Regions from separate parts of the Arthrobacter phoenicis genome, predicted to be linked through region 2. Evidence: predicted binding sites of a transcription regulator. Region 2 holds the regulator's gene; the other holds the start of a gene.
The links. The regulator LexA, encoded in region 2, represses DNA repair genes until DNA is damaged. The targets are predictions, from matches to a motif close to TCGAACANNTGTTCGA.

Region 1 (3,201 bases), 3.0 Mb from region 2:
CCAGCGCCTCGCGGAAGTTCCGGGCGGAGAACCGCCACAGCTGCTTGGCGATCTCGTCGATGTCGCCGCCCTCCATGCCAAGGGCCAGCCCGGCGTCGCGCACGGCGCCCCGGGCGCGGTACCCGTTCTGCATGCTCATCAGGGTCACCCGCTCGGCGCCGAACCGGTCGAAGATCTTCCGGTAGACGTTGTGCCGTTCGGCGCTTTCGACGTCGATGTCGATGTCCGGCAGCGTGGCCCGGTCCCGGGAGAGGAACCGTTCGAAGATCAGGTCGTGCTGCAGCGGGTTCACCTGGCTGACGCCGATGAGGTAGTTGACCAGGCTGGAGGCCCCGGAGCCGCGGGCCGCGGCGCGCACGCCCATGTCCGTGATCATCCGGGACACCTCGGCCACGGTGAGGAAGTAGGAGGCGAACCCCAGGCTGTCGATGATCCTCAGCTCGTGCTCCAGCCTGGCCCGCAGCTCCCCGGCGCGGTTGCCGGAGAGGCCCGGGAACCGGCGGGTGATGCCGGCCTCGCAGCGGGCCGCCAGCTCGGCCAGCGGGTCCCCCTCGATCCCGATCACGGCCGCCTCCGGAACCACCGGCTGCTTCCAGCCCATGTCTGCGGTCGGGTCCATCCGGCAGCGGTCCGCGAGCGCCTCGGTATGGGCCAGCAGGCTCTTGAGGTCGGCCGCGCCGAATCCCGCGGCGTGGATGATTTCCTTGCCCAGCTCCAGCATCTGCGCGGCGCTTTTGAGCCAGGCCTGTCCGTTGGGTTGGAGCAGGGGCTCTCCGGCCAGTTCGGGCAGCGATTTCAGGGTCCGGGCGGAGTCCAGCACGTCCGCCGTGGCGGCACCGTCCTCGGCGACATAGCGCACGGCGTTGCTGAGCACTGCGGGAACGCCGTGTTCGGCGGCCAGCTTGAGCATCCGTACGGCGTGGGCGGTACTGAGGTGCTCCCCCGGGGCGCTCAGCTGGGAGACCACCTCGGCGGTGACTGTTCCCGCCGGCATGGCATCGAGCCATTGCTTGAACAGGGTGCGCGGCCGCAGGTAACGCCGCCCGCCCATGGAGCGGCCGACGTCGGAGTCCGGTCCGAGCAGGACCGTCAGCACCGGTTCGAGCGTCTGCGGGTCCAGCGCCCGTGACGCCAGCTCGGCCCGGGTCACGGCGGCGGGGACCGTACCGCCGGCCCGGCCCGTTGTGCGGGCGTGGGCGTCGGAGATCAGCCGGCACAGGGCGCGGTACCCGGCCCCGGCGTTTCCCCCGTGGGCCAAGACGACGACGCGGCCGCCCACCTGGGTGCGGAGGTCGCCGTCGTCGGCAAAGACCGCCAGGTCCACCCCCACGATGGGATCAAGCCCCGCGGCCATGCAGGCCTTGAGGTGCTTGATGCTGCCGTAGAGGCCGTCCCGGTCGGTGCAGGCGAGCGCCGTCGCCCCGTCGGCTGCGGCCGCCGCGGCCAGTTCCTCCGGCCAGGACACGCCATAGTGGGCGCTGAAGGCGGTGGAGACGTGCAGGTGGGTGAAGCTCATGCCGACGCGGGCCTCCGCTGCCCGGCCAGGGCGTCGTGGAGCCTCAGCAGACGCCAGCGCCCGCTGCGCAGGTGGCGGCTGAGGTCGAGGGTGAGGCTTTGGTCCGGGGCCGAGGCGTCCCGGACCTCGAGCCGCCAGATCTCCGAGTCCACCAGGCCGGGGCCGCTGCCCAGCGGTGCGCGCTGCTCTTCGGCCCACCACTCACGCCGTTCGAACCAGCGCACCGGCTCGGCGCACAGCTCATAGCTGCGTCCCGCCCAGACAAGGGACTCGGGCCGGCCTTCCGGGGTGCAGGCCACCTCCACGGATTCGCTGAACATCCCCATGATGCCTCCCGGGCGCAGTGTTGTTGACGAACGGGCTGGACGGCCGCCGGGCAGGTGCGCCGGAAGGTGCAGGTGCCACGGGCGGGAGGCCAGACGGGTTTCCTCGTGAATTATTCGAACATATCTTCGAATAGAACAAGTCTACGACGGGGCCGGGACAAAACCTAGATCAGGGGTGGACGGAGCCAACGTCCGGGGGCAGGATTGGCCTATGAGCTCGCACAACGCACTCCTGAAGCACGTCAGCATCGCCGCCAAGGATTCAACGTTGGTGGCGACCTTCGATATAGACGGCAATATTCCGGCCTCGGGCGCCTACGTGGTGGGGCTTGTCGCGGCGACGCCGGATCATTCACATCAACGGCGGCTGGAGATCGAATTCCTCAATGGCGAGGCCGTGTCCTTCTTCTGCTTCAGCCATGACGGCACGGAGGAGAACTTCGACATCAAGGGCGTTCAGCATTCCGGGAACACCATCACGGGTAACTTCCCGCTTAGCACGGTACTGGGCCTGCCCAAGGGGCACCTGATGACGGCCTACAGCGACTGTGACGGGCGGGACTACCAGGCCAACGTCCCGGTGGAGGAATCCCTGTAGCTAGCTGCCGGCCTTGTAGACCTCGAGCTCCAGGCGGATGAAGGCATCGATCATGGCCTTGTAGGTCTCTCCGACGATGTCCGTGTCGATGTCGTTGCGTTCGGCCGTTGCCTTCACGTGTTCCAGAACGCGCTCTACCCTGCCCGGGGCGCGGACTTCGGCACTGTCGGCCTTGAGCGTCCCGGCAATCCGGATCAATCGCTCCCGGCGTCCGATCAGCGCGACGATCTGCTCGTCAACCTCGTCCACGGCCACCCGCACGGCGGCGAGCTGGTCCTTATCGGCCTGGGCTGCTTTATCCTCTGCGTGATTTGTCGACATCTGCATGACAGTATCGAACGATGCAACCACGAGTCGACTTCATCTCCCTTGGCGTCCGCAGCGTGGAAGCCTCCCGCCGGTTCTATGTGACGGGCCTGGGCTGGCCCGTCCACCGCGAAGTCCCCGGTGAAGTGCTCTTCCTGCAGATCAACCAAGGGCTCATCCTCTCGCTCTGGGAAGCGGGCCAGATGCGGGCCGAAGCCGGGACGGACTCCCCCGCCGGCATCCCTCCGATCACCCTGAGCCACAACGTGCACAGCGCCGACGCGGTCGACAGGGTGCTGGGCGAGGCGGCGGCAGCCGGGGCCACGATCGTCGCGGCTGCCAAAACCCAGCCATGGGGCGGCTACACCGGCTACTTCGCGGACCCGGACGGCTTCCGCTGGGAGGTCGCGTTCAACCCGACCTGGACTGTCGACGCGGCCGGCCGGGTCACGGTC
Region 2 (3,201 bases):
ACGCTCCGTCCCGGGGGATTCAGCTCAGGGGGTCGGAACGAAGAGCTGCTGGCCGGGCAGGACCGGTGCGGCGTCGAGGTTGTTCAGCTGCACGATCTCGGCGACCACGTCCCGCGGATCCCGTTTCGGGTCGACGGTGCCGGCGATGGTCCACAGGGACTCCCCAGGCTGCACGGTCACGGTGACCGTCGGGGTGGTCGCCAGCGATGCCGGGGAGTCGGCGGCCTTCGCCGGGGCGGTCAGGAAGCCGGCCAGGGACAGCAGCAGGGCCGCGAGCAGGATCAGGGGCAGTCCGAAGAAGACGAAGCGTCCCCGCCGGGTCAGCCGCAAGGGAGCCTGGGCCGAAGAGTGGGCCCGGCGTACAGCTGACGCGCTCCCGGCGGTCGCGTAAGCGTCGGCCGGGGCAGCGAACGGAGCCACCGCCCCGGAGAAGGCCGTGGCAGTATCCGGCACGAGATACAGTGCCGGCCTTCCGGCGTCGGAAAACTGCGAACCGGCGAAAGCGCTTCTTGCTGACATGAACTGAGCCCTCCTGGACTTGTCGTTGCCGCCCGGCGTACTCCTCGTACCTGCCGCCAACCGGCTGAACCATCATTCGCTTCGAACACAAAGCCGAAACCGGCCGTGGTTCTCCACTCGCAATCTTCGAACACATCTTCGAATCTTGCTGTTCTCTTTTTAGCACCTATGAACGAACTCTGTCGAGACTCGCTAGAACAAATGTTTGAAAAACACCGACGGCTGACCTATTTTTGAAGCACGGAACCGGTCCCTCGAGGGACCCGCACTCCGCACCTGCAGTCTGAAACCTGTCGAACACCCGCCAGCGGTGATCAAGAGCAGTCAAACGGCAGGCACTGACATTTTTAGGATTCGCAGCAATCGGGCCGCTTCACTCGGTCCGCTGGCCACGGATCCGCACCACGAACGGAAGGCACGGCGACCATGGCAGCACAAGCCACCGGCGGGAGGGCAACCCGGCGCGGCGCCCAGCCTGCCCGGGCGCCCAAGAGCCTCACCGTCCGTCAGAAGAAGATCCTCGAAACCATCCAGCGGTCCGTGACGGACAACGGCTATCCGCCGTCAATGCGCGAGATCGGGGACACGGTGGGGCTGGCCAGCCTCTCCAGTGTGACCCACCAGCTCTCCCAGCTGGAGAAGCTGGGCTACCTGCGCCGGGACCCCAAGCGTCCCCGCGCCATGGAAGTCCTGATGCCGCTGACCCTGGACGAGGGGTCCACCCCGATTTCCGGCGTCGAACAGCCCCGCGGGCTGAAGGCCGTCGGCGGACTCGCGGTGTCGGAACTGGCCAGCGCCACGGACACGGCGATGGTCCCGTTTGTGGGCCGGATCGCCGCCGGTGGCCCGATCCTGGCCGACCAGGTGGTGGAGGACGTCCTCCCCCTGCCGCGCCAGCTCGTGGGCCACGGTGAGCTGTTCATGCTCAAGGTCGCGGGCGATTCCATGATCGACGCCGCGATCTGCGACGGGGACTGGGTGGTGGTTCGCCGGCAGAACGACGCCGTCAATGGCGACATCGTGGCCGCCCTCCTCGATGACGAAGCCACAGTCAAGACGTTCCGGCAGCGCGACGGCCACACCTGGCTGCTGCCGCAGAACACCCAGTACGAACCGATCCTGGGCGACCACGCCGTCATCATGGGCAAGGTCGTCTCGGTCCTCCGCTCCCTGTAGCGCGGGCAACGCCGCCGGCCAGGGACCGGCTGAACGCGCTGAACGCCCGGACCTGAGGCCCCACGCCCCGGCCGAACGCCGAGGCGTGAGCGCCGCCAACCCCCGCCAAAACGTCCCTGCCCCGGGGGCCTACGACCCCTGCGCGGCCTCTTTCGCGAGCCGCTCCAGCGACGCCACGGCCACCGCCGGGTCCGTGGTGGCCCAGAACGGCGGCAGCGCGGCCCGGAGGAAGCCGCCGTAACGCTCGGTGGACAGCCGTGAGTCCAGCACCGCCACCACGCCGCGGTCCGACGTCGAACGGATCAGCCGGCCCGCGCCCTGCGCCAGCCGGATCGCCGCGTGCGTGGCCGAGACGCTCATGAAGCCATTGCCCCCGGCCTGCGCCACGGCCCGGGAGCGGGCCGTCATCAGCGGATCGTCCGGCCGCGGGAACGGGATCCGGTCGATCACCACCAGCCGGCAGGAGTTGCCGGGCACGTCAACGCCCTGCCACAGGGACATGGTGCCGAAGAGGCAGGTGTCCGGTTCGTCCGCGAACTGCTTGACCAGCGCGGTCATGGTGGATTCGCCCTGGCAGAGGATGCTCAGGCCCAGCCGCGGCCGGAGCGCGTCGGCGGCCTCCTCCGCGGCGCGCCGGGAGGAGAAGAGGCAGAGCGCGCCGCCGCCGGAGGCGCGGATCAGCTTCTCGAGCTCGTCCAGGGCCTCGGGCGCGGTCCCCCGGCCCGGTTTGGGCAGGTGCTTGGCGACGTAGAGGATGCCCTGTTTGGGGTATTCGAACGGCGACCCGACGTCGACGCCGGTCCAGCTCGGGGCGCCGGGGCCCACCAGGCCCAGGCCCCCCGCGGCCGGTTCGAAGGCCGAGCCGATGGCGAGGGTGGCCGAGGTCAGCACCACGGTGTGGTCCGCGAACAGGCCCTCCCGCAGCCGCCCGGCCACGCTGAGCGGGGCGATGTTGATCAGCACGGGCGCCGAATCATCCGGCTGCGAGTAGCCCTGCTGCGGGTCGAAGGTGCTCTGCCGCGAGAACCACACCACCTCGCGGTTCTCGCGGGCCGCGAGCAGGCGTTCGCAGAGCTCCAGGATCACCATCAGCCGGGAGCGCGCCAGCTGCCGGCCGCCGTCGGCCGTGGTGGAGCCGTCTCCCTTGGAGTCGGAGAGCGCCGCACGGCAGGCGTCCCGGAGCTGGTCCACGCAGTCGAGCTGTTCGCTGTTCAGGCCATTGGGCATCAGTCCGCCGGGCACCCCCGCAACGGCGAGCTCAAGGTTCGCGGCGGCGTTGTTCAGCGCGTCCACGGTGATGCCGGTGTGCTTGCGGGCGCCCGAGGCGGCGGCGTGGACCATGGCCACGGAGAGCTGGCCGGAGACGGCCCCGGTGACCCGGTCCTGGAGTTCGTGCGCCTCGTCCACGACGACGACGTCGTATTCGGGCAGCACGGCCAGGCCCTCGAAGGCGCTCACGGCCAACATGGCGTGGTTGGTGACCACGACGTCGGCGTCCGCCGCGTC

Region 1: ABC337_RS16240 (DUF6504 family protein) is a predicted target of LexA. The motif match lies at 1,957-1,972, and genes of this name have one in related genera.

Annotation. Positions count from the first base shown of each region.
Region 1 is NZ_JBDFMK010000001.1:3,418,354-3,421,554, reverse strand. It holds gene ABC337_RS16245 (DNA polymerase III subunit alpha) at 1-1,516, opposite strand, end outside; gene ABC337_RS16240 (DUF6504 family protein) at 1,513-1,842, opposite strand; gene ABC337_RS16235 (hypothetical protein) at 2,054-2,440, shown strand; gene ABC337_RS16230 (chorismate mutase) at 2,441-2,767, opposite strand; gene ABC337_RS16225 (VOC family protein) at 2,782-3,201, shown strand, end outside.
Region 2 is NZ_JBDFMK010000001.1:371,313-374,513, forward strand. It holds gene ABC337_RS01695 (LysM peptidoglycan-binding domain-containing protein) at 25-330, opposite strand; gene lexA (transcriptional repressor LexA) at 946-1,695, shown strand; gene ABC337_RS01705 (ATP-dependent DNA helicase) at 1,825-3,201, opposite strand, start outside.